DNA from 2 places in the Micromonospora sp. NPDC049900 genome. Region 1 is predicted to be linked to the other one. Evidence: riboswitches for the same ligand, from Rfam matches in the RefSeq annotation. Region 1 holds a riboswitch; the other holds the start of a gene.
The links. A riboswitch is a leader RNA that binds a small molecule or an ion and turns the genes downstream of it on or off. The one in region 1 is predicted to bind cyclic di-AMP.

Region 1 (4,493 bases):
GTCCGTCGCACAAAGGTGAATGAGCCGTTGGTCGCCTTGATTCCACCGCGCGCCTTCCCTAATGTGAGGCACCGACCGCCGTGGGTCGTCTGTCTCGCCCCCTACCGCTAGCGGGACGCCCGGTGGTCGGTCGCAAAGGAGTCGGTGCCGGTGGCAACCATGCCCCTCCATCGTCATGCGCCGGGACGCCCCACCCCCGCGCGCGGGCTGCGCAAGGCCGCTCGCCGCCTGGTCGTCCTGGTCGCCGCCGCCGCGGTCGGTGCCGGTCTGGTCGCCGCGCCCGCGTCCGCCGCGCCGTCGGTGGACGAGATCGAGCGCCAGATCGACAAGCAGTGGCAGCAGCTCGAACCCACTATCGAGCAGTTCAACAAGGTGCGCTCGGAGCTGCGGACCAACCGCGAGAAGGCCGACAAGCTGCAAAAGAAGATCGAGCCGCTGGCGCTGGAGACGGAGCTGGCGATGAACCGGGTCGCCGGTCTGGCCTCCCGGTACTACATCACCGGCCCCTCGCAGGAGATCGGCGCGGTGCTGCTCAACGCGAAGCCGGACAAGCTCGGTGAGCAGATGGCCCTCCTCGACCGGCTGGCCTGGGAGGAGCGCCGTCAGCTCGAGGGCGTCATGAAGATCCGGAAGAAGTACGACGACCAGAAGGCCGTACTCGACGCGCTGATCGTCGACCAGGAGGCCAAGCAGAAGCAGCTCGCGGCGAAGAAGAAGCAGATCGACGCCGAGATCAAGCGGCTGGAACGGTCCCTTCCGGTGACCACCGTCAAGACCACCAACTGCCCGACCATCAACGGTGTGGTCAGCGACGCGGCCCGGACGGCGATCCGGACCGCCTGCGCGCAGGTCGGCAAGCCGTACGTCTGGGGTGCCACCGGGCCGAACTCGTTCGACTGCTCGGGTCTCACCCAGTACGCGTACAAGGCGGCGGGTATCTACCTGACCCACTTCACGGGTGCCCAGTGGCGCGAGGGCAAGGCCATCTCCCGGGCTGACGCCCGCCCCGGTGACCTCGTGTTCTTCCGCAGCGACGTGAGCCACGTCGGGATCTATCTGGGGAACAACACGATGGTGCACGCGGCGCGTGCCGGTGTGCCGGTGAACGTCTCGCCGATCACGACGATGCCGGTCGCCGGCTTCCGTCGACCCGGCTGACGCCTGAGCGCGTACGCAGGAACGACGAAAGGCCCTCGGTCAAGCGACCGGGGGCCTTTCGTCGTTGTCGGATTAATGCACCGAGAGTGACGGTGTGGGTGTGTTGCGTATCGACGCCGATCGTCCCTACGCTGGTCAATCGTCGGCCCGCTGGCAGGACCGCCCACCCGGGGCGGTGACGGTCCGACACCGCCGAGTCGCTGTCCGAGCGAGCCGGGGACCCAGGTTCCCGGGGTGAGTCCGCGATCGTCGCGGTAGGGCGTCCCCTTCCCGCCCGAACCCGTCAGCTAACCCGGTAGGCGGTCTGGGAAGAAGGAGTACGCAGCCCGGTGGCACACCATGCCCCGCGGCCACCGTCGTACCGGCCGGCGAAGGCCGGCCCGACGACGGCTGCGCCGCGATTCCGCTGGTACCGCTGCACCACCGCACTCGCCGCACTCGCCGCGACCGCCGTTCTGCTGACCGGCGGCGCGACGGCGGCCCACGCCGACCCCACGGTCGACGACATCGAGCGCCAGATCGACGAGGACTGGAACCGGCTCGAAGCCGTCATCGAACGGCACAACGCGACCCGGCAGGACCTGGCCGGCACCCGCCGGGAGGCAGACGCGCTGACCGCCCGCATCGCCCCGCTCCAACAGCAGGTGGACGAGGCGACGAAGCGGGTCGGCGCGCTGGCCGCGCGCGCGTACCGGGGCGAGCCGGTCCGCGCCGTGAACACGCTGCTGGGCAGCCGGTCGCCGGGCGAGGTCGTCGCCCAGCTCGGCCTGCTCGACCGGTACGCCCGCTTCCAGCAGGAGGACGTACGCCAGGCGCGTGAGCTGCGGGACGAACTCGCCGCCACCCGAGCCGGACTGGACCGCACCATCGCCGAGCTGACCCGCACCGAGGCCGACCTGGCCGCGAAGCGGCGGCAGATCGACGCCGAGATCGAGCGGTTGCAGCGGTTGCGGCTGCGGGCGTACGACGACGGGGGCGGTGGTCCGCTGCGGCCGGCGCCCTGTCCGGCCACCTACCCGGGTGGCCCGGCCGGTGAGGCGGTCACCTTCGCCTGCGCCCAGATCGGCAAGCCGTACTCGTGGGGCGCCGAGGGGCCGCACGCGTACGACTGCTCGGGGTTGATGTTGGCCGCGTGGGCGCGGGCCGGGGTGGCGCTGCCGCACAACGCGGCGCGGCAGCGGCAGGTCACCGCCTCGGTCGGTCGCGGCGACCTGCGCCCAGGTGATCTGGTCTTCTACTACCGCGACCTGCACCACGTCGGCATGTACGTCGGCGGCGGGTGGGTGGTGCACGCCTCCCGGGCGGGCAAGCCGATCGCGATGAAGCGGATGGACAGCAGCCCGATCCACAGCTTCGGCCGACCCGGCTGAGTAGCCGGATGATCGCGGGCCCGCTCCACGGCGGCGCGGGCCCGCCGGTCGTCAGCGGGTCGTCAGCGGGTCGGCCAGGTACGCCAGTTCTGCCAGGCGCGGCTCGGCGTCGGGCCGCGCTGCCCCTGGTAGCGCGAGCCGTAGACGAGCGAGCCGTACGGGTGCTCGGCGGGCGAGGAGAGCCGGAAGATGCAGAGCTGGCCGATCTTCATGCCGGGCCAGAGCGTGATCGGCAGGTTGGCCACGTTGGACAGCTCCAGCGTCACGTGCCCGGAGAAGCCGGGGTCGATGAAACCGGCGGTGGAGTGCGTCAGCAGGCCGAGGCGGCCGAGGCTGGACTTGCCTTCGAGCCGGCCGGCGAGCTGGTCGCCGAGCGAGATCACCTCAAGCGTGGAGGCGAGCACGAACTCACCGGGGTGCAACACGAACGGCTCGCCGTCGGGCACCTCCACCGGCGAGGTGAGATCGTCCTGCTGGGTCGCCGGGTCGATGTGTGTGTACAGGTGGTTGTTGAACACCCGGAACAGCTTGTCCAGGCGGACGTCGATGCTGGACGGCTGCACCAGGGTGGGCTCGAAGGGCTCCAGTGCCAGGGTGCCGGCCTTGATCTCGGAGACCAGGTCACGGTCGGAGAGCAGCATCGCCACACCTTAGCGGCCGGTATGCGTGACCTGCGTGTCGGACTACCTGCTTAGAACGTATGTTCGATAGGATGGCGGCATGGCTTCCTGGTCCGAATTCACCGCTGACGAGCCTCGACTCGCCGACGGGATCCGCCTTCTCATGCAGCAGTACGGCCCGGGCTTCGGCTACCTGGCCACGGTCCGCGCCGACGGCGGGCCCCGGGTGCACCCGGTCTCCCCGCTGATCACCGACGACGGTCTGTTCTGTTTCGTGATCGACTCGCCGAAGCGGCGCGACCTGGAACGCGACGGGCGGTATGCGTTGCACTCGTTCCCGGCGGAGGAGAGCGACGACGAGGCGTACGTCGCCGGTCGGGCCCGACCCGTCACCGACGACGCCACGGTGGCCCGGCTGGCGCTGGCGGCCCGCGCAGCCCCGCACGTCGACTGGCGCCTGTTCGAGTTCACCGTCGACGTGGCGATGCTCACCCGGCACCAGCACGCCGCCACCGCCGGGCTGGTCGGACGACCGGCGGTACAGGTCTGGCTCGACCCGGCCGGTGCCACCCCGCAGGCGGCCCGGCCCGCGCCCCACCCGACCCGTGCGGCCCGACATGTCCGCGCCGCCTGAGCACTCCGGTGCCGGCCCCGCCTGACGACGGGACCGGCACCGGAGGTACGCGCCGACGACTCCCGCGCTACGCGCGGTAGGTGTTCCAGGCGTTGATCATCCGGGTCGCCTGGCCCGGGGTGAACTGGTACATGCAGGTGTCGTACGTGTAGTCCATGAAGTTGGTGATCGGGTCCAGCCCCGCGGTGGAGCAGGTGTCCCGACCGGTCGGGCACTGGTAGGCCGGCGACGCCTCCGCCGGAGTGTCGGAGACCTGGTCGCCGCTGCCCGAGCAGCCGCCCTGGAACGTGTGGTACAGGTTCAGCCAGTGGCCGACCTCGTGGGTGCCGGTGTCACCCTGGTTGTAGTTGGTGGCGGTGCCACCCGGCAGCGACTCGCTGAGCACGACCACGCCGTCCATCACGTTCAGCGTGGTCTGCGGGAAGGTCGCCCAGCCGAGCAGGCCCCCGCTCAGCTCACCGAGATAGATGTTGAGCGTGCCCTTGGTGCCCTGGCGGAGCTGGGTCTTCATCTGCCGCTCGGCGGTGGAGCCCTGCCTGATCGGATACCACGACGTGTTGGTGACCCGGTTGATGCTCTGCAACTGGAAGGCGAAGGCGGTGGCGGCACCGCCCGTCGCACCCGCGAACGACTGGTTCAGCACGGTGATCTGCGACTGGATCATCGAGTCGGGGATGTTCCCGCCGGCCCGGGTGGTGTCCTTGCGGATCA
Region 2 (4,493 bases), on a different contig from region 1:
AACCACGGCGCGAAGAACAGCCACTGCATCCGGTTCACCCAGCTCACCCACGTCCAGCTACACCACGGCGACAGCGACAAGGCCCCCAGCGCCAACCCGGTGTCGGCGATCTTCGACCGGATCTTCGTGGCCGGCGAGGCGGCCATCGACCGGTACGCCCGGGCCGGAGTGGAGATCCCGGCCGAGAAGTTCGTGGTGGTGGGTCGCCCGCAGGTCGAGACGATCGAGGTACGCCACCAGCCGACGCGCGCACTGGCGAACCCCACGGTCCTCTACACCCCCACCTGGACCGGCCACCACGCCGACGCCGACTACTGCTCGCTGCCGATGGCCGAGACGCTGCTGCGGCGGCTGCTCGACCGGGGCGCCACGGTGATCCTGCGGGCCCACCCCTACACCAACCAGCACCCGGCCTCGGCCCGGCGCCTGGCCCGGCTGCACGAACTGCTCGCCGCCGACCGCTCCCGCACCGGCCGCCAGCACGTCTTCGGCGCCGCCGCCGGTCGGCTCACCCTGGCCGAGTCGGTGAACCGGGCGGACGCGTTGATCTCCGACGTCTCCGGGGTGGTCTCCGACTGGCTGTACTCGGGCAAGCCCTACACGGTCACCGACACCGGCGCCGACGGTGACCGGTTCGTCGAGCGGTTCCCCCTCGCCGCCACCGGCTACGTGCTGCGGCGGGACATGTCCGACCTGGACGACGTGCTGACCCGGCTGCTCGACACCGATCCGCTCGCCGAGGCGCGCTGGGCGACCCGGCGACGCTACCTGGGCGACTTCCCCGCCGAGACGTACGCCGAGGCGTTCCTGGCGGCCGCCCGACGGGAGCTGGACCCGGCCTGGAGTGCCCCGGCACCGCGTACCACGACCGACGCCGCGCTGCCCAGCGCCACCTGAGCGGTCCTCAGCGCCAGGGGTCGAGCAACGCCAGCACCGCCGCGGGGTCCTCGACGTGGGCGTTGTGCCCGAGACCGGGCAGCGTGACCACGGGCACGTCGTACGCCCGGAGTTGGGCGTCGGTGACCATCGCGTCGTGTTCGCCCCGGGCCAGCAGGACCGGTACGTCGATCGCCGCCAGCAGGGCGGCCAGGTCGGGTTCGCCGACGGCGAAGGCGGCCGGGTCCATGGCCAGCCGCCACCGCCCGTCCACCTGCCGCAGCCCGGCGTCCACCGCCGGTCGCTCCGGGCTGAGCAGCCCGGTCAGGCCGGACACACGCAGATGCCGCCGGGCCGCCTCGTCACGGGTGGTGAACCAGGTGACCGGCCGGGCGGCGAGATCGGCGGCGCGGGCCAGCTCCGCCGGGGACCACACCGCCTTGATGCCGAGGCCCACCACCGCGTCGACCGGCACGCCCCGATCGGCGGCGGCCAGCGCCAGCCCGACCACCCCGCCGAGCGAGTGTCCCAGTACGACGATCCGGTCGTCCGGGGCGAGGCTCTCCGCGACCCGGTCGGCGAGGGCGGTGAACGAGTACTCCGGCAGCGGCGACGCGCCGCCGTGACCGGCCAGGTCCGGGGCGGACCAACGGCCCGGCCACCGTTGTTCCAGCAGCGGCGCCCAGGGCAGCCACACGTCGCCGGTGGCACCCATCCCGTGCAGCAGCACCAGCACCGCCCGGCCGCCCGACTCCTCGCTCATGCGCGAAGTCTGCCACCCCGGACCCGGATGTAAGGAAGGGTCCCCTGCTATGCACCAGGCGATAGCAGGGGACCCTTCCTTACATCTCAGGAGGAGTAGCCGCGGGTCGCGGCCCAGTGGGCGAGGTCGATGGTGGTCATCCAGTACGAGTAGTACGAGGCGTCGGCCGAGTCGGCGATCTTGACCAGGCGACCGTCGTCCTCGTAGCCCACCACGGCGACGTAGTGGCCACCGGGGAAGGAGTGCCAGCCGCCGTCGGTGTCGGTGGCACTGCCGGCCACGTTCACCACGACACCGCGCCCGTCGGTGATCGCCTCCACCACGTCGGCCTGGAGCTGGTCCATCTGGGCCGGGGTGGCCGAACCGCCCCGCAGCATCGTGGTCGAGTACGGCTCGCCCTTGACGGTGGCGTTGAGCACCCGGGTGGTGTCCAGGGCCGAGTTGGTGCCGGCGTACGTGGTGCCGAGCTGCGCGGCCAGGGTGTCCTGGTCACGGTCGACACCGGCGGCGCTGAGCGCGTTGCGTACCGCGGCCGGACCGCAGTAGTAGCCGGTGGTCTGGGCCTGGAAGTCGTAGTCCAGGACCTTCCGGGCCGGCGGCTTCGGTGCGGCCTTCGCACTGCTGGCCACCGGCGAGGGGGCCGCCGAGGTGGTCTTCGGCGAGGGCGACGGCGACGGGGCGGCGCTGCTCGGGGCCGCGCTGCTGGGCGAGGTCGACGGGGTCGACTCCACCCGGGTGTCGGCGCGGGAGACCGCGGTGTCGCCACGCAACTCGGCGACGGCGGTCGTGGTGTGCGCGGTGGCCGGGGCGTCGGAGGTGTCGACGAGTACGGCACCGGCAGCGGTGGCCAGCGCCAGCGCGGCCGCCGAGGCGGCGACGACCTGGTAGGGGCGTTCGGTGGCCAGCCGACGTAGCTGGCGCGTGACGGTCTGCTTCACGGAGTCCTCCACGGGGGCTCAGGGAGGCACGGCGAACCGCTCCGGCGGTCAGCTCGACAGGACCTGTCGAGGACCACCCGAGTACGGGGACGACCGTGCGAGGGGCTGCGCCCGGGCTAGCGGGCGGGGGCGGTGGCCGCAGTCAGCTCGTGGCCGACGGCCCGGCGAGCGCGGGCACCGCGGTGCCGTGGAGGAACAAGGGGGGTACGACGAGGGGCTGCACGAGTGGAAAGCTCCTTCCGACACCGCCGACCGGGTTAGCTGACGGGTTCGGGCGGGAAGACGGCCCTACCGTGAGCCGAGGCTCGCGGATTCACCCCAGTGGTGCGGTGGGTCCCCGGTTCGTGAGACCACGATTAGGCGGGTCGATGCGGCGTCGCCTCCTGCGATCGGGTACCGCATCGGACGGGCCGACACTACTGGTCGGTCACTGCCCTGCCAACCCGCCCTGACCTGCGTAAACATGATCCAGATCGATAATTTTCGGGCGTTCGGTCATCGATGTCGCGCAACGGGACCGATGGCGATCGACGCAACGGGCGGTGACAAGGGGACCACCCGCAGACAATGTCTCCGGGCTTCGCGTCCCGTCTCGGTCGGATCCGGCTCCGGTGTCCGTTCCGGCGGAAGGTGTGACCGGGCTCACCCGATCCGGCCGGACTATCCGGCCGACGGTTCATCCCACGCGCGCCGGACGCCACCGCAGGACCGCCGCCGCCGGACGCGCGACGGTGGTGACGGCGGGCGCCGGGAGCGGATTCGGCCGCAGGCGCTGCGCGGCGGCGTACGCCTCGGCGGAGAGCACCCGGGCCGCTTCGCCGGCCAACTCGGCCTCCCGCCAGGCGGCCCGTTCCCGCTCGGCGGCGGCCCGGTACGCGGCCCGGTGGTTGTCCCGGACGACGCGGGCCAGGACGACCTCCTGGTCGACCTGGTGCAGTCGCGCGTCCCAGCCGGCCCGACGGGCCAGCACGTCGGTGAGCTGCCGCGCCGACAGGTCACCGCGCCAGTGCGCCTTCATCGCGGCGTGGTGCAGCCAGCGCTCCCGGGCGGCGTACTCACTGGCGGTGCGCGGGGTGCGGGGCGCGGGTAGCGCGGTGACCCCGGCGAGCCGCCGGGCCCGGCTCTCCGCCTCGTCGTAGGAGGCCCAGGACCGGTCGAGGGCGGTCTGAGCGGTGTGCCACGCCTCCCGACGCCGTGCCGCGTTCTGCGCGGCCCCGGCGGCGGCCACGGCCACCTCACCGGCGTAGCGGCGCAGGTCGGCCGCCTCGGCCTCGGCGGGGTCGTCGACCGGGCCGGTGTCGTCGCCGGTCGATTCGGGCCGGGCGACCATGGCGGTGAGCACGCCCAGCGCGAGCACGAGCAGCACCGACCAGATGGCGGCGGCCCGGGGCACCTCGATCAGGAACTGGTAGAGGACGGTCTTCTCCATGGCGGGACCTCGTGGGCTGTGGTGCGCTGACAGCGGGCCGCCGGACCCGGTCGCCGGTGGCGGGTGCCACGGGCCGGGCGGGGCGGTGGGGACGCATCGCGGGGGCAGTGGTCCCGGGAACACCGGGACGGGCTGCGGCGGAGTCGGTCGACGCGCCGCAGCGGGACGCGAGTGGTCAGGCGCCGGGTGGGGCGCGAGCACCGTGGGCGCCCGGTGGGACCACCGTCGGGGGCGGTGCCGCCGGACCCGCCACCGCCGTCACGGCGGGCCGGTACGCCTCCGGGCGGGCCTCGGACAGCAGCCCGGGCACGCCGGCCGGGTCGGCGTGGTCGACGGCCACAGTGGCGTCCGGCGTGATCACCTCGCCGGGCGACGTGGCGTGCCAGCCGGTGTGGGGCGCCTGCGCGAGGAGGGCGGCCGAGGCGAGCCCGTCGGCGGGGTGCCCGGCGGGGGCACCCGGAGCGGAGGTCGCCCAGGCGCCGAGGGT

Region 2: it holds a riboswitch for cyclic di-AMP, as region 1 does, so the genes downstream of both, ACIBMZ_RS05390 (C39 family peptidase) here and ACIBMZ_RS21725 (NlpC/P60 family protein) in region 1, are expected to answer to the same signal.

The regions. Positions count from the first base shown of each region.
Region 1 covers NZ_JBITKM010000010.1:141,897-146,389, forward strand. Annotated here, with positions in the region: gene ACIBMZ_RS21720 (NlpC/P60 family protein) at 145-1,158, shown strand; cyclic di-AMP (ydaO/yuaA leader) riboswitch at 1,339-1,475, shown strand; gene ACIBMZ_RS21725 (NlpC/P60 family protein) at 1,488-2,528, shown strand; gene dcd (dCTP deaminase) at 2,591-3,169, opposite strand; gene ACIBMZ_RS21735 (pyridoxamine 5'-phosphate oxidase family protein) at 3,249-3,782, shown strand; gene ACIBMZ_RS21740 (zinc metalloprotease) at 3,850-4,493, opposite strand, start outside.
Region 2 covers NZ_JBITKM010000002.1:191,354-195,846, forward strand. Annotated here, with positions in the region: gene ACIBMZ_RS05380 (CDP-glycerol glycerophosphotransferase family protein) at 1-897, shown strand, start outside; gene ACIBMZ_RS05385 (alpha/beta fold hydrolase) at 905-1,639, opposite strand; gene ACIBMZ_RS05390 (C39 family peptidase) at 1,726-2,589, opposite strand; cyclic di-AMP (ydaO/yuaA leader) riboswitch at 2,809-2,950, opposite strand; gene ACIBMZ_RS05395 (hypothetical protein) at 3,254-4,006, opposite strand; gene ACIBMZ_RS05400 (hypothetical protein) at 4,182-4,493, opposite strand, start outside.